Thermoclostridium stercorarium subsp. stercorarium DSM 8532: one gene and its partner. The protein of the gene in region 1 interacts with the protein of each later gene in a pairwise test. Links are inferred from orthologs where the notes say so. Each region holds a gene or a part of one and is shown in the gene's direction. Other genes may lie near its edges.

Region 1 (9,086 bases):
TCCGGTCAGGAAATAAGGAGCTAAAACAAGCTTTGGTACATTAATATGCGGACAGATTATGTAATGTTACATTTACATAACTTAGCAGATTACAAATCCATTACTGGCAGAAAAAAACGATTTTTAATGCAACTTTCTGCCAGAACGAGAATATGATGTTAATAAAAGTAAAAATTAAACAATCCAAAAAATTCCAGAAAGGGAGTGACCAGATGCCTACGGTAACTGTTGGTATTCCTGATACCACTTTTCTGTCTTCTGCCCAGCCTGAGCAGAATTTTTCATTTTACCCCCTGATGTATGTTGGGAACGATCCGGTTTTTCAGGAGTGTATTGCCCTGATGGAAATCGAATTACCTGTCTTGCCTGTAACAAGTGTAGACAGTGCGGTACTGCAGTTATCGGTTATTGTAAAAACAGGGACCGATCCGAGCCCCATTGTTGTAAACAGGGTAACCGATCCTTTTGATGCACAGACGGTGACATATAACACCCGTCCGGGTTTTGTTGCCACAGGTACACAAATTGACATCAGCACTTCGGATTTGTATACCGTTGTAAATATTGACGTCACCGAGCTTGTGAACCAATGGCTTGACGGAACGTTTGAAAATCACGGGATTGCATTGACTAACGCCGACGGTGTCACCCTCGTCCAGTTCGGTACAAATAACATTGTTTATGAACCGTATTTCCCAAGACTTGTAATTACTTATTCTGATACACCGGTTCCACCTGTTGACAATCCATATGGGTATGTATACAACAACGGAGATCAGACAATTCCGGTGGAAGGTTCCATTCCTTTCAGCCATAACGGCGCCCTGCGCGGTATAACCCATACCGTGAATACCGATACCATTACTGTTGAATCCGCAGGGGTTTATGCGGTGTGGTACTCGGTTACGGGGCTTGAGGCCAACCAGTTCACTTTATTCCAAAACGATGATCCGGTACCCGGAAGCACATATGGAACAAGGGAAGGCAACAGCAGTTACACCGGTTTTGTTATCATTAATGCCGCTGCAGGCGACGTTCTGACTTTGAGAAACCATACGAGTGCAGGTCCCGTAAGCCTTGACAATGCCGCCGGCGGAACACAAACCGGAGTAAGCGCGTCGATTATGCTTTTCAAAATCGGAAGCGCCGTAACCCCCGATCCAATACTTGATGAAGTGAACAATGCTCAGAATGTCACAGAAATGCGGGCTGCTATAACCAATCCGCAGCTGGGACTGGATTTAACCCTTTTTAATTCACTGAGCGTAACAGCCCAGGAGATAGTTCTGGAGGAATTACTTACAGGACGCCCTGATTTTGGCTATCTGACGGTAGCGGACCTGCAGGCGGCACTTGACACGGCGGTAAATGAAGTGGTGGATACCGAAAACATCCGTGTACGTGCAGGCAGCACCGACGGAAACGGAAGTATTGCCCGCCCGTTCGGAAGCATTACCGAAGGTATTAATGCAGTGGCGCCCGGAGGAACGGTTCACATAGGTTCGGGTATTTACGAAGTGACGACACAGATTAACGTAAATAAAACCGGAATAACACTGCTTGGTGAACCCGGTGCGGAAATTCTTCTCAGGGCGGAGATTATTCCCATTCTGATTACAGGCAGCGATGTAACGGTCCGCGGTTTGACAATTACGAGCGATATACCGTATGAACGGGAATTTATCCAGATTGGGGCTCCTAATGTAAAACTTATTGAAAATACCGTTTTCGGTCCCGAGCAACCACCGCCAATGGACAACTGGGTTGTTAACAGGGCAGTTGTATCCCAGGTGAATACTCAGAATGTTCTTCTGGAACGCAATACCTTCTTCAGTCTCAGAACGGGAATGTATATCAATCCCGGCACAACGGGTGAGATAAGAGACAACGTTGTTTACAATACAAAAGGCGGATTCCTCGTGGATCGTGCATTTACCACATTTGTAGGGAATTCATGGGGGACGCCGCCGAATGAGTTTGACATCGTACTTTTGCCGGGAACAACAACAGAGCCGCCGTATGACGATATTGAACGGTTATCACAGGAAAACAACAACGCAAACATCTCGGATCAAAGATGAAATCAAAAGTGAAAAAAACGGGTTGTCCGGTTTTCGGGCAACCCTTAATTTTAGGGCAGGTTGAGTAATAGCAAAATGTTCTTGCCTGATACAGGAAAATTAAGATATAATCTACTTAATAAAAGGTGTTGTCCAGAGGTGGGTAACGTGCCGATAAAGCAGATATCGATTTTTCTTGAAAACAAACAGGGAAGGCTTGCGGAAGTTACGCGCATACTTGGTGATAACGGGCTTGATATCAGGGCATTGTCATTGGCTGATACAGCAGATTACGGGGTATTACGGCTTATTGTAAATGATCCTGACAGGGCGAAGAAAATCCTCACCGACAACGGTTTTGCGGTAAGTGTAAATGACGTTATAGCCATAGAGATAGAGGACAGGCCGGGAGGTCTTGCCGAAGTTCTTGCCGTTCTTGACAAAAAGGGTATCAGCATTGAGTATATGTATGCTTTTGTAAATTCAAAACCCAATACAGCGATGGTTATTTTCAGAGTGGAGGATCCTGAAAGTGCTCTCGAAATATTAAAGAGCGAGGATGTTAAAATTAAGTCGCCCGATGAGGTATGTAACCATAATAAGTTCTAAGGTTAAGCAATATATATTTATTGTCGGCAGTGATAACGCCTGTGTGTGAAAATATCGTTACTGTTCTGGAAAGATTGGAAGATTAGGGAGTGAGCCGTATGGAAAAGAAATTATATCTTTCCGACACAAACAAAATTATCGGTGGCGTTTGCGGGGGTATAGGCGAATATCTGGGAATTGATCCGACAGTAATACGCCTTATTTGGGCCGCTCTTTCAGTGGGTACGGCTTTTGTGGGCGGAGTAGTTCTTTATATAATCGCGATGTTTATAATACCCAGAAGATCGTAATTTAAAAAACCTTCATGCGAAGCAGCACATGAAGGTTTTTGCTTTTATCCCGACACATCCGACAACTCAATGCCTTTATTTTTTTCCTTTGCCCAGTCGATGGACCACTGGTTTTCAAATATCAGTACGTATTGCTCATTTTTGTCCTGTGCAATGAGGGTTGAAGACGTAAGGTTTAAATCCCGCGGATCCTTGTCTGTGGTGACCAGCCATCGCGCAAACTTATGGGGGAGCATCACCACTTTCAATTCCACATTATATTCATGCAGCAGCCTGTGTTCCAGAACGTCAAACTGAAGCATGCCAACTGCACCCACTATGAACTCTTCGCCGCCGATGTCCACTTGTCTGAAGACCTGTATTGTTCCTTCTTCCGAAAGCTGCATAATTCCTTTCAGAAACTGTTTTCTTTTCATTGTGTCTTTGGGCGAAATCCTGGCAAAATGCTCCGCAGGGAACATGGGCATACCGGTAAATAAAGCAGACGGCTTTGCCGTGCTTAGCGTATCGCCGATTTTGAAAATTCCGGGATCGTAAAGCCCGATAATGTCTCCCGGCCATGCTTCCTCAACTATTTCCCGTTCCTGTGCCATTATCTGCTGAGGCTGGGAAAGCCGGATTTTTTTGTTGCCGTTTGACAGATAAACTTCCATTCCCTTTGTAAACTTGCCGGAGCAAATTCTTAAAAAGGCAACTCTGTCACGGTGATTGGGATTCATGTTTGCCTGTATTTTAAAGATAAATCCGTAAAACTCTTCCATTTCAGGTTCTATCACTGTGTCGGTGAAAACACGCTCGCCAGGCGGGGGCGCCATTTCAAGGAATTCTTCCAAAAACGGCTCCACACCGAAGTTTGTCATCGCACTGCCAAAAAAGATTGGAGTGAGATTTCCTTCCAACACTTCCTTAAGATTGAAATCGTCTCCTGCAATGTTTAAAAGCTCGATATCCTCAACCAGTCTTGAATAATACGGTTCCCCCAGTAATTCCCTAAAAACCGGATCATCAACTGAGCCTGCTTTTGATTCCACAATGGTCTGACCGTGATTACCACCTGTAAACAGTTCAATCTGTTTTAGTTTCCTGTTGTAAACCCCTTTGAAATCACCGTCGGTGCCAATAGGCCAGTTCATCGGATATGAGCGGATACCCAGCACGTCTTCAATTTCCTGCATCAAATCAAACGGGTTTTTTATGGCCCTGTCCAGCTTGTTTATAAATGTAAAAATAGGGATTCCGCGCATTTTACATACGTGGAAAAGCTTAATTGTCTGGGCCTCAACGCCTTTGGCGCCATCGATGAGCATTACTGCGCTGTCGGCTGCAACCAGTGTCCTGTAGGTGTCTTCACTGAAATCCTGGTGTCCGGGGGTGTCCAGAATATTGATGCAGTAGCCTTTATACTCAAACTGCATTACGCTGGAAGTAACCGATATACCACGCTGCTTTTCAATTTCCATCCAGTCTGAAACTGCGTATTTTTTTGCTTTGCGTGCTTTTACCGATCCTGCAAGGTTAATGGCACCGCCGTACAGTAAAAGTTTTTCGGTCAATGTTGTTTTTCCCGCATCGGGGTGGGATATTATTGCGAAAGTTCTGCGACGTTTAACCTGTTCATGAAGTTCTTTTTTCAAGTCTGCCATCAGATGCAAATCTTCCTTTCCGGTTAGCCTGATTTTCTTTTCAAAAAGTCTGCGTATTTCATATCAGAGTTAAGTATATGACTGAAAAGCCACCTTGCCAGAAAATCCAAAGTTTCGGATATTACACTTACCTGCCGGCTGTCAATGTCCTCCATGGCCAGCCTGTCTATTCTTTTAATAAAGTACAAATGTTCCATGCGGTGTTCTTCAAGTTCGGGGTAATCATGCTCACGCATCAGTTTTTCCTCAAATGTAAAATGGTAATCGGCATAATCCTTCAGTTCATTAATTGTTTCCATTATATAATCGTAATAATCAAGAGAATCTCCGGCATATAGCATGTCCTCAAGTTTGGCACCGATGTCTATCAGTTTCTTATGCTGTTCGTCCACAACCTCAATGCCGGTTCTGTAATTTTCGTTCCATTTAAACATTTTTTTACCCCCTTCAGGTTAATGCCGGAATTTTCCACATTTTTCGCCAAAACACCGCTGCCTGAAAATTTCCGTACTCATACCCTTACATGTTACAGGCAAATTTTTGCTAAGTCAAGATAACAGGTTGATAAATATCTGGAAAAAATATCAGGCAATTAAGCTGAATTGTTTAATTTTATGTCAGAGATATGATATAATTGCTGTAATTTAAACGATGGTATATTTGTTCCCGGAGGGATGCTCATGGAGATGATTCAACTTGCGAAAGAGGCAAAAAAAGCATCGATTATTCTTGCTTCAACGGCCACCGAGCGGAAGAACCTTGCCTTGAAATTGATTGCGGACTATCTGATGAACCATATTGACGAAATAGTCAAAGAAAATGAGGAAGACATACGGAGAAGCATGGAAGAGAATTTGCCCGAACCTCTTGTAAAACGTTTAAAGTTTGACCGAAAAAAGATACTTGACACGGTGGAGGGGATAAAAAGCCTTATTTCCCTGCCCGATCCGGTTGGGAAGAAGTTACTGGCTACAGAACTGGATGAAGGACTTACCCTTTACAGAGTCAGTTGCCCGATTGGGGTCATAGGCGTAATTTTTGAATCCAGGCCGGATGCTCTTGTTCAGATTTCCACGCTGTGCCTTAAAAGCGGGAATGCGGTTCTGTTGAAAGGCGGCAGAGAGGCAATTCGCACAAACCGTATCTTAACCGAACTTATCCAGAAGGCAACTCTTGAAGCCGATATACCTCAAGGCTGGATTAGCCTCCTCGAGTCAAGAGATGATGTCAACCAGATGCTTAAGCTTGATAAGTATATAGACCTGATAATTCCGCGCGGCTCCAATGAGTTTGTAAGATACATCATGGAAAATTCGAGGATACCCGTTCTGGGTCATGCCGACGGAATATGCCACTGTTATGTGGACAGTGACGCTGACATTAAAATGGCAGTGGACATAGTTAATGATGCAAAAACTCAATATGTGGCGGTATGCAATGCAACCGAGACTCTACTTGTGCACAGCGCAATTGCCTCGCGTTTTCTGCCCGAACTGAAGAGAAAACTGGATGAAAGCAATGTGGAACTTAGAGGCTGTGAAAGAACCCAAAGGATTATTGAAGTAAAGCCCGCATCGGAAGAAGACTGGAGAACGGAGTATCTTGATTATATACTTTCGGTTAAAATAGTGGATTCCATCGACGAGGCAATTGAGCATATCAATACTTACGGTTCCGGGCATACCGATGCCATAATCACCGACAACAGGGGGCATGCGGAAAAATTCATGGACCTCGTCGATTCAGGCAACGTATTCTGGAACTGTTCAACCCGTTTCAGTGATGGTTTCAGGTATGGTTTCGGCGCTGAAGTCGGAATTAGCACCAGCAAGATCCATGCCCGGGGGCCTGTGGGTTTGGACGGGCTTACAATTTATAAATACAAACTGATTGGGAAAGGGCATATTGTAGCCGACTATGCCGAACACAGGCGCACGTTCAAACACCGGCCCCTTCCGTTGGATTAACCTTGGGCGTATGCGAGTTACCTTTGGCTGATTTAAAATAAAGGAACATTATGCATAAGGGTATCAGTATAAAAGAAACTGCAAGCATGATTACACCCGCTGCGTCCGAAAGTCCGGCGCCGAATTCGGAAAGAATTACGCCCGACAGATTCATGCCCATATGAAAGGCAATGGAAACAAACAGCGAATCAAACCATACCGTAAGCATCCCCATTAAAACCGCCATAACGAACGCGTATGTTCCCTGAACGACATTAAGGTGCACAAAACCGAATAAAATCGCCTGGATCAGTATTGCCGCCGTTGCCGGTATATTGCGTTTAAGCTGGTTTAAAATCAGGCCCCTGAAAATAATTTCCTCAATCAAAGGGGCCATTATCCCCACTGCCAGAATTTGAAGAACAGTATTCTGATTACTCATCAACTGTTCAACATGTTGTGTATATTCTTCAAACAGATCGGGCGCAATTCCCGTCTTTTCAACCAGCGTGATAATGAAACTGAGGGGCATTTGCATTGCGCAGCCTGCCAAAAAACTGACCGCAGTATAGACAGGGGATGTTCTGTTAAGTGAAAGCCTTTCAAAAAACTTTCTCCTGAAAACGGCATGGATGATCCACGCAGAAAAGAAAGTAAGTATGGCGGATAAAATATAGGAAGGCATTAATATGTCGTTTACCACCGTCATAAGATCCAAATTCATCGCAAGTTCAGGGTTACCGGAAAGGGCGTATTGGAAGGATTTAAGGAAAATATAAGCCGCCGAAACCGGTATGGCTGCTATAAACTGCATTACAATGCACAAGGCTGCGAAACCCGTGCAATAAAAAAACACCTTAAAAAATTTTTTCATAACCGACCTCACTTTAATAATTTCTTTTTATTTTATATTTCAATATTGAAACACTGACCCCGCCGGTTTATAAGGTGTATTTCGCTTTTTAACCGGTTTGTTTCCATGAATTTTCTTATTCTGTCCATTATACTGTAATCATCTGAAAAATGCATCGGGAAAATATGGGCGCAATCCACTTCATTTACAAACCATTCCAGCCCCAGCAGTGAAAAATTCTCCTGCCTCGGATCGGCTACAATAAAAGCAATGTCTATTTTATGCCTTGCCAGCTTCCTTATCTGTTCCTTAAACTGTTTTTCCATCTGCCGGTTAAATGAGTCAGGTTCACCCTCCCAGTGCCACCAATGCAAATCCCCGGCATGAAAAAGACACACTCCGTCTGTTTTTACCAGAAAAGCGGTTCCTTCATCGGTGGAAGTAAATGTTTCAATGTACAAACCGTCAATGACATATTCATTTTCCGGTTCCGCTCTGTGTATATTCGGATGGGGAGTATAGTCTGCTATATCCGATGAGATAATCAGCCGGATATTGGGGTTTTGCTCCACCCATCTGAATATAATGGGGTTGTAATGATCGTAATGCCTGTGGGAAACGAAAAAGTACACATCGGTATCCTTAAAGCATTCGGGGCTGAATTTTCCGTTATAAAGGACCGTTTCATTATTTGCCGCCTGATTTACAAAATAATCGAAAATCAGCAGTTTGTTATTCATTTTTACAGCAAACCCGCTGTGATATAGATACCATACATCAACCTTTTTTTTCAAACTATCACAATCCTTTTTTTATTACTTTATTACATAATAATCCAAAAGCGTTGTCAAATCAATACAGTGACAAAACCAGGTTTGCAATAACGGTAAAAAGTCGGCAGTCTCTATTATGATATTACGGCAAATCAGTAGAAAATATATTATAATAAATTGACATACATATAATAAAATTCTTAAAATTGAAAATATTTACTTAAGATGCGGCTGTTTCTGATTCAGCACATAGAGATTTATGTCTTTTTAAATATCCGGGAAATTTAAGGGCCATACCTTTATTTGACAAATCCTGCAGAAGTCAAATTGTATAATTTTTTACACTTATAGTTTTTATTCAGGAGTTAACTTACAGGCATAAATTTCAGTGCACGGGCATATAGGTGGATAAGGGAAAAGTATGCCCTTTTTAAAATACGTTGGGGATACGCAACCAGACGGGCAGAGGTGTTGTTATGTCGGTTTACATAGATATCCTGTTTCTTCAGAATATTATCGTTAATTACGGAATTTTATTAGTGACGCAGAAATTGTCGGGCAGGTACTCAACAGCGCTGCGTAAGTTAATATCTGCCACCGTCGGTGCAGCGTATCTGGTTGTCATGCTCCTGTGTCCAAGAATCGGAACCCTATATACAATCGGCGGAAAAATAATGCTTTCAATACTGATGGTTTCAATTGCATTCCCGTGTCAACGGCTTAAAAACTGGTTTAAAGCGCTGCTGTCGTTCTATATTTCTTCCTTTATATTTGCAGGGGCGGGCTTTGCTTTAATGAGCTTTCTGAACCAGGGAATTTACTTTAAAAACGGTGAATTTTACACCCAGATGAAAAGCGACGGAATGCTTCTGATATTAACCCTTGCAACCGGATTTTTGATGGTTCGTGCAT
Region 2 (17,162 bases), 1.7 Mb from region 1 along the record:
AAATAGTGTGTGAAAATTATGGTAAGATGACTTCAATAGCTCTTGATCCAATAGAAAAAAAACCGTTAAAGCGGTTTTTTCCCGGTAGTTTTATCCTTTCGGTAGGAAGTTACGGGTGCAATTTAAAATGTCCGTTCTGCCAGAATTATGAAATATCAATGACCTGCGGGGGTAAAATCAGTACCGAAAAAGTGATGCCCGAGTTACTTGTCGGCATGGCTGAAAGCCTGGTGAGCAGAGGCAATATCGGTATTGCGTATACGTATAACGAACCACTTATCAGTTATGAGTATGTAATGGACTGCGCCAGGCTTGCAAAACGAAAAAGTTTGAAAAACGTGGTTGTTACAAACGGATATATTTGTGAAAAGCCGCTTGAAGAACTTCTTCCGTATATAGACGCAATGAATATCGACCTGAAGTCTTTTTCAAATGAATTTTACAAAAATATAAAAGGGGACCTGGAAACGGTTAAAAACACAATTACTTTAGCGGCGAAAAACTGTCATGTTGAAGTTACGACACTGATTATCCCCGGTGAAAATGACAGTGGAGAGGAAATGGAAGAGCTTTCGGCGTGGCTTGCATCAATAAGTCCGGAAATACCGCTTCATGTAACCCGTTTTTTCCCAAGATACCTTATGACGGAAAAAAAGCCTACGCCGGTTGACAAAATATTAAAGCTGGCCGACGTTGCAAGAAAGAATCTGCGTTATGTATATGAAGGCAACATCTGACTTGAAGGTCTGAAAGGAAACGGAGTAATGGTATGACAAAAGTGGCAGCGGCTATTATACGAAAGAATGGTAAAATTTTAATATGTAAAAGAGGTGCCGGCGGAAACTGCGGTCATCTGTGGGAATTCCCCGGCGGAAAGCAGGAAGACGGAGAAACATTAACTGAATGCCTTGAAAGGGAATTAAACGAAGAGCTTGGGGTGAAAATAAGAGTTAAAGGTGTTTTTGATACAGTTGTGTACAGATATCCCGACAGGGAAATATTCTTTACCTTTTTTAATGCCGAAATTGAAGAGGGGATACCTTGTCCGACGGTCCATGAGGAAATAAAATGGGTTACTCCGAAAGAACTTACAGAATATGAGTTTTGCCCGGCAGATATAGAAATAGTAAAAAAGCTTCATGAGGAAAGCGGGTAAATAGACAGAATTCAGATAAGAAATGCAATGATAAGAAAGGAATGATTTGGGTGGTGTTTAAATACAGCATCAGAACCGGAGCTGAAGGTTTTTACAATATAACATCCCAGGTAAGCGAAGCAGTTGCGAAAAGCGGTATAAATAATGGGGTATGCGTGGTTTTTTGCCCACATACAACCGCAGGTCTTACCATTAATGAAAATGCCGATCCCGATGTTAAATCCGATATGCTTTTGGCTCTAAACAGATTGGTACCTCACCTTGCTGATTTCAGGCATTTTGAAGGCAATTCGCCTGCTCATGTAAAAGCAAGTCTTATGGGAAGCAGTGTTACGGTTATTGTTGAAAACCGCAGGCTTCTTCTCGGAACATGGCAGGGAATATATTTCTGCGAATTTGACGGGCCAAGAAACAGGAATTTTTACGTAAAAGTCCTTGAAGGGTAAATTTATCAACATTTTAATGAAAGGACAGTGGCAGAACTGCAGTACTCAAATATTTGCGAGGGGAAATTCATAAAAAGGCTGAACCGGTTTTCGGCTGAGGTCATGATTGAAGGAAAAAAAACAATATGCCACGTTAAAAATACCGGAAGGCTGAAAGAACTGCTTATTGAAGGGGCTACGGTTTACCTTGAAAAAAGCGGCAATTCAATGAGAAAGACGGGATACTCGCTGATATCGGTTAAAAAAGGGAAAAGTATTGTAAATATTGATTCGCAGGCTCCCAACGCAGTGTTTTATGAAGCTTTGGCTGAGAAAAAGTTAATCCTTCCGGGATTTGACGAAATCGGCCAAATAAAACGGGAAAGTACATATGGTGCGTCAAGGTTTGATTTTTATATTGAAAATACAGTCCGTAAAGCTTACATTGAGGTAAAGGGTGTAACACTTGAAAATGACGGCATTGCAAAATTTCCTGACGCGCCTACCTTGAGGGGAGTAAAACACGTATATGAGCTGGTTAAGGCAAAAGAGGCCGGTTTTGACGCATATATAATTTTTATTATTCAGATGAATAATATAAGATACTTTACACCAAATGACGAAACCCACCTGGAATTCGGAGAAGCTCTTAGGTATGCAAAAAAAAACGGTGTTTGCGTTAAGGCCTTTGAATGCGACGTGAAGCCGGATTTTATTGAAATCAACGGAAGGGAATGCAGGGTTTTGCTGTAGTTTGAGCAAAACCTATATTATCGGCTTGAACGGCTTTTTATTGCATGATAATATTATTCTATAAACTTTGTTAAGCAGGTTATGGCCTATACTATTAAACAAGAAGGAGTGAAATACATGATTTTAAACAGTTCAGGGCTGAAAGACATGAAGCCTTGGCTTGAAGCCGGGTTTGAAATGCCCAGGTTTGATCGTGAAATGGTAAGGGAAAACACGCTTAAGAACCCCATATGGCTGCATTTTGGCGCAGGGAATATATTCAGGGCTTTTCCGGCTGCTCTCCAGCAGAAGCTTCTTGACGAAGGAAAAAGCGACAGGGGAATAATCGTATGCGAAGGCTATGATTATGAGATTATTGAAAGGGCTTACAAACCGTATGATAATCTCAGTGTGCTGGTTGTTCTGAAGCACGACGGAAATATGGATAAAAAGGTAATAGCTTCTGTTGTGGAAGCGCTTACAGCGGATACAGGCGATAAAAATAACTGGCAAACACTGAAAAATATCTTTTCAAATCCGTCACTGCAGATGGTAAGTTTTACGATAACAGAAAAGGGTTATAGCCTGAAAAACGCCAAGGGTGAATATTACCCTGATGTGGAAAGTGATTTTAAAGCCGGGCCCGAGTCTCCTAAAAGTTTTATCGCAAAACTTACAGCTTTGTGCTATGAAAGATATAAAAGCGGAAAGTATCCCGTTGCCCTTGTGAGTATGGACAACTGCTCTCATAACGGTTCAAGGCTTTATGAAGCGGTAAGCACATTTGCTAAGGAGTGGGCCAAGAATAAACTTGTTGACGAAGGATTTGTGGACTACATTGAAAATCCCGAAAAGGTATCGTTCCCATGGAGCATGATTGACAAAATCACACCGAGACCTGATATGGGCGTTAAGGAAATGCTTGAAAAATGTGGGCTTGAGAGCACCGAACTTATTATAACCTCAAAAAATACCTATACTGCTCCGTTTGTAAATGCTGAAGAGCCGCAGTATCTTGTTATTGAAGACCTGTTTCCGAACGGCCGGCCGCCCCTCGAAGAAGCAGGCGTAATTTTCACCGACCGGGAAACGGTTGACAAGGTTGAAAAAATGAAGGTTTGTACCTGCCTGAATCCCCTTCATACCGCCCTTGCGGTATACGGATGCCTTCTCGGATATAATACAATTCACGATGAAATGAAAGATGAACAGCTTAAGGCACTGGTGGAAAAAGTGGGTTATGAAGAGGGACTGCCCGTGGTAATCAATCCCGGCATAATCAATCCTAAGGATTTTATAAAGGAAGTTGTTGAAGTAAGGTTACCCAACCCGTTTATGCCCGACACGCCTCAGAGAATTGCTACCGATACGTCCCAGAAGCTGGCGATCAGGTTCGGGGAAACCATAAAGGCTTATCAGAAGAGGGAAGATTTGAACGTAAAAGACTTAAAGTATATTCCTCTTGTTCTGGCGGGATGGTTAAGGTATTTGCTTGCCGTGGACGATGAAGGCAAGCCGTTTACTCTAAGCCCTGATCCGCTTATGGAGCACCTGAGGAAGGTAACCGAAGGGATTAAACTCGGTGATAAAGGGCCCTTTGATGAAAAATTAAGACCCATTCTTTCAGATACATCCATCTTCGGAGTAAATCTTTTTGAAGCAGGGCTTGCCGACAAAGTTCTTGGATATTTCGAAGAACTTGTACAGGGTCCGGGAGCCGTAAGGGCTACGCTTAAAAAATACCTGCAAAATTAAAATGGTACGGAATAACAGTTACGGCATGCGGTAATGAATACCGTGTGCCGTTTTGTTTTATTTCCTTATCCTAAACTTTTAATAAAAAATCCTAATGACAATCTTTCCTATTTACAGTATTCTTAAATCATCGGGAATTTTTTTAAACTGATTCTTCCAAAAGCTCTTTGAGGAGGATTGTTGTGAAAATTATGGAGCATGTATCAAAGAAGAATGTCACAATTGATGATGGCTTCTTCGGATTTTATACCCGGCTTGTAAGAGATACGATGATTCCTTACCAGTGGGAAGTGTTGAATGACAGAGTTCCCGAAGCTGAGCCAAGCCATGCGGTTAAAAATTTTAAAATAGCTGCGGGACTTGAAAAAGGAGATTTTCATGGATTTGTGTTTCAGGACAGTGATGTGGCAAAATGGCTTGAGGCGGTAGGTCACAGCCTTATGACTCACCCCGATCCGGAGCTTGAGAAAACGGCCGACGAAATGATAGATTTAATTGAAAAGGCTCAATGCTCTGATGGTTACCTGGATACATACTTCATAATAAACAAAAACGAAAAGCGCTGGACAAATCTGTGTGAATGCCATGAACTGTACTGCGCTGGTCATTTGATTGAAGCTGCGGTGGCATATTATGAAGCTACCGGAAAGGATAAGCTCCTTAAAGTTGCCTGCAGGTTTGCCGATTTAATTGATTCTATTTTCGGTTCTGAGGAAGGGAAAATAAAAGGCTATCCCGGTCATCAGGAAATTGAGCTGGCACTGGTTAAGCTGTATAAAGCAACGGGAGACCCGAAATATTTGAAGTTAAGTTCGTACTTCATCAACGAACGGGGAAAGGAACCGAATTATTTCCTGTATGAATGGGAAAACGTGAGGAACAGGATATCCCACTGGACAAAAAGGGAAGAACCTGCGCCAAACCTTGAATACAACCAGGCACACAGACCTGTGCGTCAGCAGGACAAAGCGGTAGGTCATGCGGTTCGTGCCGTTTATATGTACAGTGCAATGGCCGACATTGCTTATGAAACCTCCGACAGAGAGCTGTTTGAAGTATGCAGAAAGTTATGGGAAAATATAACCACGCGCCGAATGTATATAACAGGCGGTATAGGTTCCACGCGTCATGGCGAAGCTTTTACTTTTGATTATGATCTTCCGAATGATACGGTATACGCGGAAACCTGCGCGTCAATAGGGCTTGTTTTCTTTTCCCACAGAATGCTGAAAATGGATCCGTCCGGCGAATACGGGGATGTGATGGAAAAAATTCTTTATAATTTAGTTCCCGGTTCAATGTCCCGAAACGGAAAGGAATTTTTCTATGTCAATCCTCTTGAAGTATGGCCCGAAGCCTGTAAAAAAGATCCGGGCAAACATCATGTGAAGGCAAAGCGGCAGAAATGGTTCAGCTGTGCGTGCTGCCCTCCGAATATAGCAAGACTTCTGGCATCCCTCGGCGATTATATTTATTCCGTGAACAATGATACCTTGTTCACCCATTTGTATATAGGGGGAACCGTTGAGGCAAATATCCGCAATCAGAAAGTTTTAATCAGTCAAAATTCAAAATATCCGTATGACGGGGAAATTGAGTTTTCAATAAGTTTAAACCAGCCTATGAATTTTAAGTTCGCCGTACGGGTGCCATCCTGGTGCAGGAAATTTGAAATATACATAAACAATCAGAAAGCGGGGTATGAAATTAAAAAAGGATATGCATACATAAACAGGACATGGCATAACGGCGAAAGTATCAGGATATTTTTCGAAATGCCCGTTGAGATAATCGCGTCAAATCCAAAAGTTAGGGAAAACGCAGGAAAGGTCTGCATTATGCGTGGTCCGCTTGTATACTGCCTTGAGGAAATTGATAACGGTCCGAATCTCTCAGCAATAAGCCTTTGTGTTGACAAGGAATTTAAAACCGGAAATGCAAATGATCTTCCCGAGGGCACGGTAATAATAACCGGTGAAGGGTTCAGAACCGTTGAAGAAGGATGGAATGACGAACTTTACAAACCGTATCGGAGCGTCGAAACCAGACCGGTAAAAATAAAGGCCATTCCGTATTATCTGTGGGGTAATCGTGGTGAAGGCGAAATGCTGGTATGGATACGAGCCAGATAATATTAAGAAATGCTGAATTGTCTGCGGAATAGGAAGAATAAAGTGAAGGAGGCATATTTATGACAGATAAAAGCAAAGGATTTTTTACTTTACCCGGAGAAGCGGGATATGAAGATTTGACCCTTGAACTTGCTGAAAAGTGGGGAGCCGATGTAATAAGGGACAGCGACGGTACTGTTCTGTCTCCACGAATTTTGACATCCGGTTATGAGATATATTCCACTTTATGCCTTATACGCGGTGTCAATGACTGGGCAAAGGCACACAGGGACAAACTTCAGCAAAATTTCCTCATGTCGGATCCGGTAATAGCGTCAGAAAGCACTGTTACGATAGATCTGCTCAAAGGGTATTTCAGAGAGCAGTTTGAAATTAACTGCAACGACGATCCGAAAAAGTGGTGGCAGGTTTTTGACAGGACTACGGGGGAAGAGGTACCGAAGGACAACTGGGAATTCAACAGAGAGACGGGTACCGTTGTTATAAAGAACGCAAAAAAGTGGCATAAGTATACTGTAAATTTTCTTGCATACAGGATATGGGAAGCCATATCAATGTACAATCATATTACGAACAACTGGGGTGACAGGGAACATCTCATGCCGATAGATCCAATTTACCCCGAAACCCAGGAGTTCATATTAAGTCACCTGGAAAAATGGTTGCAGGAACACCCGCACACAAATGTTGTAAGGTTTACGTCCATGTTTTATAACTTCTGCTGGTTATGGGGCGATGATCCTGAACATTTCAGGTACCGTTATTCCGACTGGGGCTCTTATGATTTTTCGGTCAGTCCTTACGCAATGACAAAATTTGAAGAGAAGACCGGTATTAAGCTTACTTCGGAAGATTTTATCAACAAAGGGCTGCTGAACAATACCCATAATGTCCCTTCGCCCAAAATAAGGGCATGGATGGATTTTATAAATGAATTCGTGGTTACTTTCGGAAGAAAATGCGTAGACCTGGTCCATAAGTACGGAAAGAAAGCTTATGTGTTCTATGACGATCATTGGATTGGCGTGGAACCATACAGCCCAAGATTTAAGGATTTTAATTTCGACGGAATTATAAAGTGCGTGTTTAACGCCTTTGAGGCAAGAAAATGCGCAGGCGTAACCGGGGTCGAAACTCACGAACTGCGTCTTCATCCGTATCTTTTTCCGACGGGTTTGAAAGGCGAGCCGACGTTCAAGGAAGGCGGAAACCCAACCAAAGATGCGAAAAATTTCTGGATGAAGGTTCGCCGTGCTCTTTTGCGTGCACCGGTACAGAGAATAGGCCTTGGAGGGTATTTGCATCTGGTTAAGGATTTCCCCGATTTTATTGATTATATAGAAGAGCTCGCAAATGAGTTCAGAACTTTAAAAAGCCTGCATGAAAATGATAAGCCTTATACCGTTCCGGGCAAAGTTGCGGTTTTAACCTGCTGGGGCAGACTCAGGTCATGGATTTGCAGCGGGCACATGCATGAGCAGCCTCAACTGGACCTGAACCACGTTAACGAGGCTTTGGCCGGACTGCCGCTGGATGTGGAATATATCAGCTTTGACGATATAAGGGAAAAAGGAATCCCCGATGACGTTAAAATTATCATCAACTGCGGCAGACTGGACAGTGCATGGAGTGGCGGCGATAACTGGAAAGATCCTGAGATTGTTGCGAAAATTACCGAGTGGGTTGCAGCGGGAGGGGGATTTATAGGAATTGCCGAACCAACTGCAACGATATTCAGCAGCCAGTATTTCCAGCTTTCACATATACTTGGCGTTGACAGGGAGATTGGACGCACGCTGTCGAGGAACAAATACAAATATACCCTGACAGAAAAGCATTTCATTACTGATGAAGTAAAAGAAGATACCGATTTCGGCACCGAAGTTGACAATGTATATGCAATTGACGGTGAAACGGATGTTTTGGCTGAAAAAGGCGGAAATGTTAGAATAGCGGCAAGAAAATTTGCTGACGGCAGAGGTGTTTATTTCTCAGGATTCAGGTTTAACGCGCAGAATACAAGACTGCTGTTCAGAGCAATACTCTGGGCTATGGGAAGGGAAGAGTATATTAACCGCTGGACATGCGGCAACTTTAACACCGAATGTGCTTACTTCCCGAACAGCCGAAGGCTTGTGGTGATAAATAACGGGGAGAACCGTGAGACAACTGTAATTAACGACGATAAAGGAAACAGGATTGAAGTAAGCCTTGAGCCTTATGCGGTAAAAATACTTGAAATATAAAAATGTGATATCGTTTGCATAATTTCACAACACCGGAATACATCCGAACAGTCCGCTTTTTTGCGGACTGTTTTTTTGGGCTTGAGTTATTAAGTTTATTAGTTTATCATTTTAAGGTAGTCTTTAAAGAAGGCAGGTGACCCGAAATGATTCAGATTTTTAAAACGATGGAAACCAATAATGAGCTTGTACGTATTGATACCATTGAAAAAGGATGCTGGATTAATATAACTGATCCGACCGAAGAAGAGCTTAATATGATTCAGGAAGCGCTGAATATTAACCCGAAACTTCTGCGGGACCCGCTTGATGAAGAAGAGAAGCCGAGAATTGACGTTGAAGATGATCAGATATTGATAATTGTAGATATTCCGTATGCCTATCAGGACGAAGAAACGTTAAAGTTTGAAACGATACCGCTGGGGCTTCTTGTTATAAGGGACGATTATTTTATTTCAATATGCGCCCATGAAGCACAGGTACTGAAACCATTTATCAATAAGCAGGTAAAGGAGCTTTACACTTATAAGAAAACAAGGTTTATTTTTCAGATTCTGTATAATAATGCAAGGGATTATTTAAAATATCTGAGACAGATAGACAAAAGAACCGAATACCTTGAAGGCAGTCTTCACAAGTCGATGAGGAATAAAGAGCTTTTTAAGCTTCTGGAGCTCGAAAAAAGCCTTGTGTTTTTCACCACTTCGCTGAAATCCAACGATGTGGTGCTGGAAAGACTTCTGCGCGGAAAATATATCAAGCTTTATGAGGAAGATCAGGACCTTTTGGAAGACGCAATCATAGAAAACAAACAGGCTATTGAAATGGCAAGTATATACAGTACCATTATGAATGGTATGATGGATGCCTTTTCATCGGTTATTTCCAACAACCTGAACATTGTAATGAAGTTTTTAACATCGGTGACTATAGTGCTTTCCATACCCACCATTGTTTTCAGCTTTTACGGAATGAACATGCAATTACCTTTCGCAAACAGTCCCTTAAGCTGGGTTCTGGTACTTGTAGGAACTGTGCTGCTGTCTTTGGTGGTTGTAATCATTTTAAACCGCAAGGAACTTCTTTAGCCAAAAGAGCCGCGGAAAACATGAGGCCCTATGATTCCAACCATTCACTTATATATGGTATGTGAACGTTGGTAAACATTAATAAAAATAATATAACAACCAGCGCAACAGCAATTATAATGAGCAGTATCGAAAGCAGCTTTGGAAGCCATCTTTTTTTCCGTTTTACGTATGTTATACCGGAAATCCGCATTATGAGCCTCCATTAACCATGACCTGTATTAACTATATTATATTTTTTGTTATTGGAAATGTAAAGGCATGAATGCTCTTTTTTACATTCCTGTTCAATAACCTGCACTAATTGTAATATATTTACATTAATTATTTTTAATCCATGGTTGATTTTTTTGAAGGTTTATATTATTATATATATTGCACGTTAAAAAACGCGCCTATAGCTCAACTGGATAGAGCGTCTGGCTACGGACCAGAAGGTTGTGGGTTCGATTCCTGCTGGGCGCACCAAAGTTTGGAACGTGTAAGGAGTGCTCTGACTACGGATTGACTGCGCTGAATAAGCGTTGGATTTGCCGGTCGGGGCCCCTTTTTTTTGTCAGCATGTGTGTAATTTCAAGTATGGTTTATATGCCGGTGAACAAGTAAATATACCAAGCCTGTACGAAATCCAAAGTGCGTTTGCCGGTTTCCCGGCAAACGGAAAAATATCGAGACCGGAGCATTTTTTTATTTTACGTTTCTTGATTATTTCCTCAGAATACGATTTTGATATGTATATCACTTTTACTGATTTAAAGGTCAGTTAAATATACCGTCATAATTCGGTACATGTCTTTAAAACTCTGCTTTAGCATGTTTCTTATTAAAAATCGTTACTTCAGATAAAAATAGGAGTATAAAGTATATGAAGACAAAAGTATGAGTTTTTTGGGTGTGGTGTAATGCAGGAGGACCTGACGCAAATAAGAAGAATACGGGATGGGGATATAGAAGCATTCGGAGAACTGGTGGACAAATATAAAAACAGGTTATTTTCCTTTCTTGTAAAGCTGACCGGTTCAAGGCATGACTCCGAAGAGATACTTCAGGAGGTTTTTATCCGTGCCTTCAGCAATATTAACAAATATGATGACAGATGGATGTTTTCCACGTGGATATACCGCATTGCTGTGAACACCTATAAAAGCTATATGAGGAAAGAAAAACGGAATAAAACAATACCAATTGATGACGCGATGGTGAGTGAAAACCCCGCAGTTTACGGGAATCCCGAGAATGTTTATGAAAAAAACGAGCGGAGGCGGGAAATTATTTCACTTATAAGAAATTTAAAGGACAAACAGAGAATTCCGTTGATACTGAAATATGTAAAAAATTGTTCCTATGCGGAGATAGGAGATATTCTGGGAATCTCCGAAGAGGCCGCAAAAATGCGGGTTTTCAGGGCAAAAAAGACTATATGCGAAAAATATATGGAAAGGCACGGGGGTGAATTTTGATGAGAATTCATTTATCGGTGAAAGATTTGGATGCGTTCATCGAAGGAAATGTATCAGCCAGGGAAAGGGAAAAAATAAAGCTGCATTTAAACGAATGCAGTATATGCCGGGCAAAATACGGCATATTGCTGGATACCGAAAATTACCTCGCGGAAGAGGATTATATAGATGATATGTTTACAGAAAGGGTGATGAATTCGTTGAAAAAAGGCGAATATAAAAGTGCTGGAAATAAAACATTAATCAAAAGGAGAAGTATTCTAAAACCTGTGTTATCATTAATTTTAGTATGCGCGTTTGTCGGGACGGCTTTCTATTTCGGAACGAAATACGATTCGCTTAAGCGCAATACAGCCACCCAACCTGACCGATCTCAGGAGACTCAGATAACCAAAACTCCTGCAGACACTCCTGTACCCACCGTGAGAATTGAAACCGTCAATCTTACGCTGTATTTTCCAAATCAGAGTGCAGAATTTGTAGTTCCGGTTCAGCGCAGGGTTGAAATAAAAAACGGCGAAAAGATTGAAGAAGTTGTATTCAGAGAACTTCAGAAAGGTCCGGAAGGAGACGGAAGGAATACGGTTATACCCGAGGGAACAAAGCTTTTATCGTCCGAAGTAAGGGACGGCGTTTGTTACCTTAATCTTTCAAAGGAATTTGTTGAAAACAATCCTGGCGGAAGCGCCTTTGAAAATGTTCTTATAAATTCGGTGGTAAACTCCCTTACAGAACTTCCAGAAATTAAAAAGGTCCAGTTTCTGATCGAGGGGGAGAAAAGGGAGGTTTATAGTCATATGGTTTTTGACGAGCCTTTTGAAAGAAATGAAAGCATTATAAGAACAGCCGAGAATACTCCCGAAGCAATTGAAAGGAGTATTCGTGAACTGGGATTTAAAGTGCTTACTGCTTTTAGGGATAAAGACATGCAGACTCTTTCGCAGTATGTCCATCCCGATAAAGGAGTACGTTTCTCCCCATACACGTATGTGGAATTGGAAAGGGATGTTGTAATTTCAAAAGAAGAAATTAAGACATTGCTGGAAAGTGATAAGGTGTATACATGGGGACTTTATGACGGCTCGGGTGAGCCAATAGAGCTTACTTTTTCAGAATACCTTAGCAGATTTGTGTATGACAGGGATTTCATAAATGCCGACGAAATTATCTATGATGTACGATATGACAGGGGAAACACAATAAACAACGTATTTGAGGTTTATAAGGGAAGTCACGTAATTGAATACTATTTCAGCGGAAACGAGGAATACGGAGGAATGGACTGGAAAAGCCTCAAGCTTGTATTTGAGGAAAAGGAAGGAAAATGGTATCTTGTCGGTGTGGTACATGACGAATGGACAATATAAAAAACGGGAATTATTAAAAGCCTCTGGAAATTCAGAGGCTTTTTAAGTGTTGTTTTCTCCGTCATGATAAACCTGATCGAGAACAATGACCAAGGCGAGAATGAATGCTGCGTCTTCGCTGTCGTCCACTGAGACGCCGTAAGTGTCAGAGAAAGTAAACCATTTTTTCGATACAATTGCCACAGGCGCGCCGTTTTTAAAAACGGTGAAATCATAAGCCCAGAAATTGCCTTCTATGCTGTATTCTCCGAATACACTGGTTATAGTGAAACTTGGTCTGAACAGAGTGAAGTTCTTTTTTACCTGGGCCACCGGAACGCCGTTCCGGTAAATGGTGTATTCGGGCAACAGACGGAAAATACGCTGCTCAATGTAGAAAAGTTCCCTTCCCTGCATGTCGGTTAGGTGCAGCTTATCACCCAGTGAAAAAATCCTGCCGTAAACAATGAAGCAGTCTTCTCCGAATTCATTTTTAATTGTGTAGCTGTCTCTCAGCGAAAAAATTTTTTGTCTGATCAAATATTTCATTTCCCGAACCTCACACTGTTTTTTTCATTATATCATGCCGTCGTTATATGCACAATCAAAGACAATGCTTTTTATACTTTTAGGTAATTATTTTTATTTCTGAAAAGAATCAGGAAATAATAAAGAATCAAAGGGAATTTCAGATATAAGGAGGATTTAAATGGAAAAGGAAAAATACCGGCATTACAAATACCTTCTGGAACAATTGAAGGAAAACCATATGGAAGTTCTTGACAATATGCATGAAGGGCTTCCTTCAGGATACGAAGTAACAGAGGACAGTGAACTGTCTCGTTATGACAACCATCCGGCCGACGCAGCTACAGAACTTTTTGATGCCGAGATGCAGTCGGCGTTGAAAAGCGGGCAGAAGTATATAATAAAGGAAATAGACGACGCGCTGAACAGAATTGAAGCGGGAAACTACGGGATTTGTAAAACATGCGGAAACAGTATAGAACCTGAACGGCTTGAAATAATACCCTACGCGAGAAACTGTGTAAAATGCGAAAGTCTGAAAGAACAGGAACTTAAATACGACATGGTAAGCAAATCGGGGCACAGGCCCGTGGAAGAGGATGTACTGGAAAAGGAGATAAGAGGTGATTACATTCATGACATTGAAGGCGATGAGCCTTACGACGGAGAACAGGCCCTTGAGGAGGTATTGTCCTTCGGTTCATCCGATTCACCACAGGACGGCGCTCCGCTGGGGAACAGGCAGGATGCAAAGGAAAATGACAGATCGGTTCATGAAATTACCGATGTAGACCAGATAAGCAATGAAATGTATAAAAAACAGTTAACATAATTGTGCCTGCTTTCACGCAGGCTTTTTCAATTTATTCCGAATGTTATTGAAGGCACGGCCATATATTTTTTATATGAACAAACTATAACTCAAAATATTTGTTCCGGGGGTCTATGAGAAAAAAATCTCTTAAGCAAAATACGTTTATCCTCACCGTTGCAGGTTTTGTTGTAAAACTTCTTGGCTTTTTCTACAGAATTTTTGTCGCAAATTCCATTGGCGCCGAAGGAATGGGACTTTTTCAGCTCGTGCTTCCGGTTTATAATTTTATTCTGCTGGGTCTGACTGCAGGTCTGGGTATTGCAATATCAAGGCTCGTCGCTGAAGAGACGGCACTGGGCAATCACAGGAATGCGAAAAGAATCACCGTTGTCTCAGGGGTTGCGGTATTCATTGCAGGAACCGTAATTGTGTCTGTTTTACTGCTTAACCTTGACTTTGTAGTAGATGTTTTTGTAGGGGATGTTCGTACAAAAAGCGCAATATATTACCTGCTGCCTACCATTCCTTTCATCGCAGCATTATCGACGTTAAAGGGGTATTTTTACGGAAGACAGGAAGTAATACCCAATGCCGTGTCCCAGGTCGCAGAGCAGGTTACAAAACTCGTTGTGGTATACTTAATTGCCGGCTTTTTTATTAACGGCGATCTGGAACAAAAATGCCTTTTTGCGACAATCGGCCTTATTACAGGTGAGATTGCAAACGTCCTGACGGTGTTTATTGCGTATAAATTCCGTAAATCCGACAAACATACACCACGTCAGAGAATTATGCGAAAAAGGGATATTGCCGTCGCGCTTTTGCGTATTTCGTTGCCGATAACGGCAAACAGGCTGGTATTATCACTTCTTGGGACGGTGGAATTTCTTTGGATTCCGCAGAGATTATCGGTTTACGGAATGACCCATGAGGAAGCCCTTACCCAGTACGGCAAACTGACGGGTATGGCATCCCCTGTTATTTCATTTCCTTCAATGCTTACCGCCGCACTGGCCACGGCGCTTGTCCCCGCAATAGCGGAAGCGGTGGCAACAAGGAGAATGAACATAGCAAACAGACAGATTTCAAGGTCAGTGCGCGTTACCCTTGTGCTGGGGTTTTTGTTCACAAGTCTCTTTATATGTTTCGCATACGAAATTTCCGATCTGATATATCCCGGTCAGAACGTCGGACATATGTTGTATCTTCTGTCATTTACCGCTGTGTTTTTCTATCTCCAGCAGACTCTGCTCGGCATACTGAACGGGCTTGGAAAAGAGACCGCCACGCTGAAGCATTCCATGATAACAAGCCTGATCCGGCTTGGTTTTGTATGGTTCGGAATCCCGTACTTAGGACTGAATGCGTATATTGCGAGCCTGATAGTAAGCAATTTTGCCGGAGCGATGCTTAATATGAGGACGGTAATAAAAACCACAGGCATGTCCCTTGAGATAGGTGATTGGATTATAAAACCACTTGTTGCCTCAATTTCAGGGATCATTGCGGCACCGGTCATAAAAATGGCGGTATCCTCGGTTTTAAACTCACAGTTGTTAATACTTTTAGTATCAGCCGGCATTTGCGGGGGAATGATGATTGCAATGCTTATATTCATGGGCGTTTTTGAAATAAGGGATATGCGGCATATGATCCCGTTTAATATTGACAAATACCGAAAACTTTAGGATATTTATATGTAGCATTGCTTTTTCCCAATGAAACTTTTCTGATAAGTTTTTACCCGAAAATTTTTTATGCGGATGAGAAATTAAAAGAATTACCTTGCGTTTTAATGAAAGTTAAATCTATTTTTTTATAATGGCTGTAATTAGTCAAAGTTAGTCAAAATCAAAAGTTGTATTTTTTTATATCAGAAATTAAAATGTAAGCAGAAAGGTCAAAGAAAGTCAAAGTTAAATAAAAGAGTGATATTTATGGAGGTGTTATAAATGTTCGGTATGGTACCGTTCTCAAAAAGATTTGGAAACCCGGTAAGAAGGGATGACTTCTTCGGGATTGACAGATTCTTTGATGAATTTTTCAACGATCCGTTTTTTGCAAGATGGGGCTCGCCGTTCAAGGCAGACATACGTGAGACCGACAAGGAATGGATAATAGACGCCGAACTTCCCGGAGTTGATAAAAATAACATAAACATAGAAGTCGATGACGGTTATCTGACCATTTCGGTTGAACAGAATGAGGAAATAAACGAAGAAAGAGAAAATTATGTGAGAAGAGAAAGATCATACGGTAGCTTCAGAAGATCTTTCTTCCTCAACAATGTGAAGGAGGACGACATTAAAGCCGTATATAAAAACGGAATACTTACCATTACGCTGCCAAAGGCAAAACCCGACAACAAACGCAAAATCCAAATCGATGTTCAGAACTGACTTGACTTCATATAAAGATTACATTACAACATAACAAATGTCAACTGCCATTGTTTATATAAATTTATAATCAGGTACACCCCCTAAGCTCCCGCACGTTTTAAAGCTTGTCCCGCTTTAACGGCTTGGGGGTGCCCGATTAAAGGGCAGCTAAAAAGAGAAATATCCGGCCTTGCGAGGGCCTTTACATAGATTGGGCTGAATCGGATTTAGATTCAGCCTTTTTTTTATTTAAATAAATTTTTATTTTGCCTTTTTTACTTTATTGCAACGTTAAAGCAGAATATTGTTTTCCGGCAAACCGAAAGAGGTGTTATTATAAATTTACAAAACCAGGTTCATATTGAAAATTCATTTTAATATAAATATAATTATGTATTACATTTACATATTTTTCTTTTGCGAGAACGTTATGCTTTTGCTGCGCTTAGGAATTGGAGTAGTAATGTAATGAAAGACAGGATTACAAAAAAAGAAAATAAGCCGCCGCGGGTTTTTAAAACGGTTATAATGACTACATATAAAGAAAATTTCGCATACAGAAGCCAGATGGCCGTTTCAATCTTCTCTCAGCCTGTCTATTTTTTGGTCCATTATTTTATATGGAGAGCGATCTACCAAAGCAGGGACCAGGTTTCGGGATTTAGTTTTGATCAGATGATACTTTATTTCGCCGTATCTTCACTGATTGAATTTTTGAATTGGGATAACTCGGAGAATATCCTGCAAAGGCTGATACAGACAGGCCAGTTTATTACTTTCCAGCTAAGGCCTGTATCCCATATATATTTTTCGTTTTTACAGAAGATAGGTCAGAGGTTACTTGCTTTTTTGATAGAAGTTATTCCGGTGATGTGTTTTTACATACTGTTCGGCGTAAGACTGATTCCTGCCGAACCGTTTTGGGCTTTGATTTCATTGATTCTCGGGTTCATTTTGTCGTTCCTGATACGATATACAATCGGAACTTTAGCTTTCTGGTTTGTAAAAACCGCCGGGATCAGCAGGGCGGTGGTTGTGTTAACAAGCATTTGTTCGGGCGCGTTTCTGCCGCTTAATTTGTATCCTTACGGTTTTCAGA

Evidence for each region.
Region 2: the proteins of CST_RS07360 (region 1) and sfsA interact in binary tests that used the Escherichia coli proteins (3 or more experiments, as listed by UniProt). The link is inferred for Thermoclostridium stercorarium subsp. stercorarium DSM 8532 from one-to-one orthologs.

The regions. Positions count from the first base shown.
Region 1 is NC_020134.1:1,685,981-1,695,066, reverse strand. Bases 4,610-7,425 are described here. They hold CST_RS07360 (glutamate-5-semialdehyde dehydrogenase), read left to right. Parts: upstream 4,610-5,282; coding sequence 5,283-6,569; downstream 6,570-7,425. Other genes in these bases: CST_RS07355 (CPBP family intramembrane glutamic endopeptidase), read right to left, coding at 6,541-7,422; CST_RS07365 (bacteriohemerythrin), read right to left, coding at 4,626-5,036. In the rest of the region: CST_RS07385 (DNRLRE domain-containing protein), read left to right, coding at 213-2,081; CST_RS07380 (ACT domain-containing protein), read left to right, coding at 2,229-2,669; CST_RS07375 (PspC domain-containing protein), read left to right, coding at 2,768-2,959; CST_RS07370 (peptide chain release factor 3), read right to left, coding at 3,004-4,602; CST_RS07350 (MBL fold metallo-hydrolase), read right to left, coding at 7,455-8,195; sigma-E processing peptidase SpoIIGA, read left to right, coding at 8,651-9,086. UniProt on the Escherichia coli protein: Catalyzes the NADPH-dependent reduction of L-glutamate 5-phosphate into L-glutamate 5-semialdehyde and phosphate. The product spontaneously undergoes cyclization to form 1-pyrroline-5-carboxylate.
Region 2 is NC_020134.1:15,341-32,502, forward strand. The notes cover bases 705-3,486. They hold sfsA (DNA/RNA nuclease SfsA), read left to right. Parts: upstream 705-1,638; coding sequence 1,639-2,334; downstream 2,335-3,486. Other genes in these bases: amrS (AmmeMemoRadiSam system radical SAM enzyme), read left to right, coding at 705-737; mutT (8-oxo-dGTP diphosphatase MutT), read left to right, coding at 770-1,156; CST_RS00085 (secondary thiamine-phosphate synthase enzyme YjbQ), read left to right, coding at 1,207-1,602; CST_RS00095 (mannitol dehydrogenase family protein), read left to right, coding at 2,452-3,486. Also shown: more of amrS, read left to right, coding at 1-704; more of CST_RS00095, read left to right, coding at 3,487-4,068; CST_RS00100 (glycoside hydrolase family 127 protein), read left to right, coding at 4,260-6,200; gnpA (1,3-beta-galactosyl-N-acetylhexosamine phosphorylase), read left to right, coding at 6,260-8,446; CST_RS00110 (magnesium transporter CorA family protein), read left to right, coding at 8,593-9,534; CST_RS00125 (RNA polymerase sigma factor), read left to right, coding at 10,437-10,994; CST_RS00130 (GerMN domain-containing protein), read left to right, coding at 10,994-12,361; CST_RS00135 (LURP-one-related/scramblase family protein), read right to left, coding at 12,404-12,889; CST_RS00140 (TraR/DksA C4-type zinc finger protein), read left to right, coding at 13,050-13,700; CST_RS00145 (putative polysaccharide biosynthesis protein), read left to right, coding at 13,814-15,370; CST_RS00150 (Hsp20/alpha crystallin family protein), read left to right, coding at 15,635-16,081; CST_RS00155 (ABC transporter permease), read left to right, coding at 16,532-17,162. UniProt on the Escherichia coli protein: Binds to DNA non-specifically. Could be a regulatory factor involved in maltose metabolism.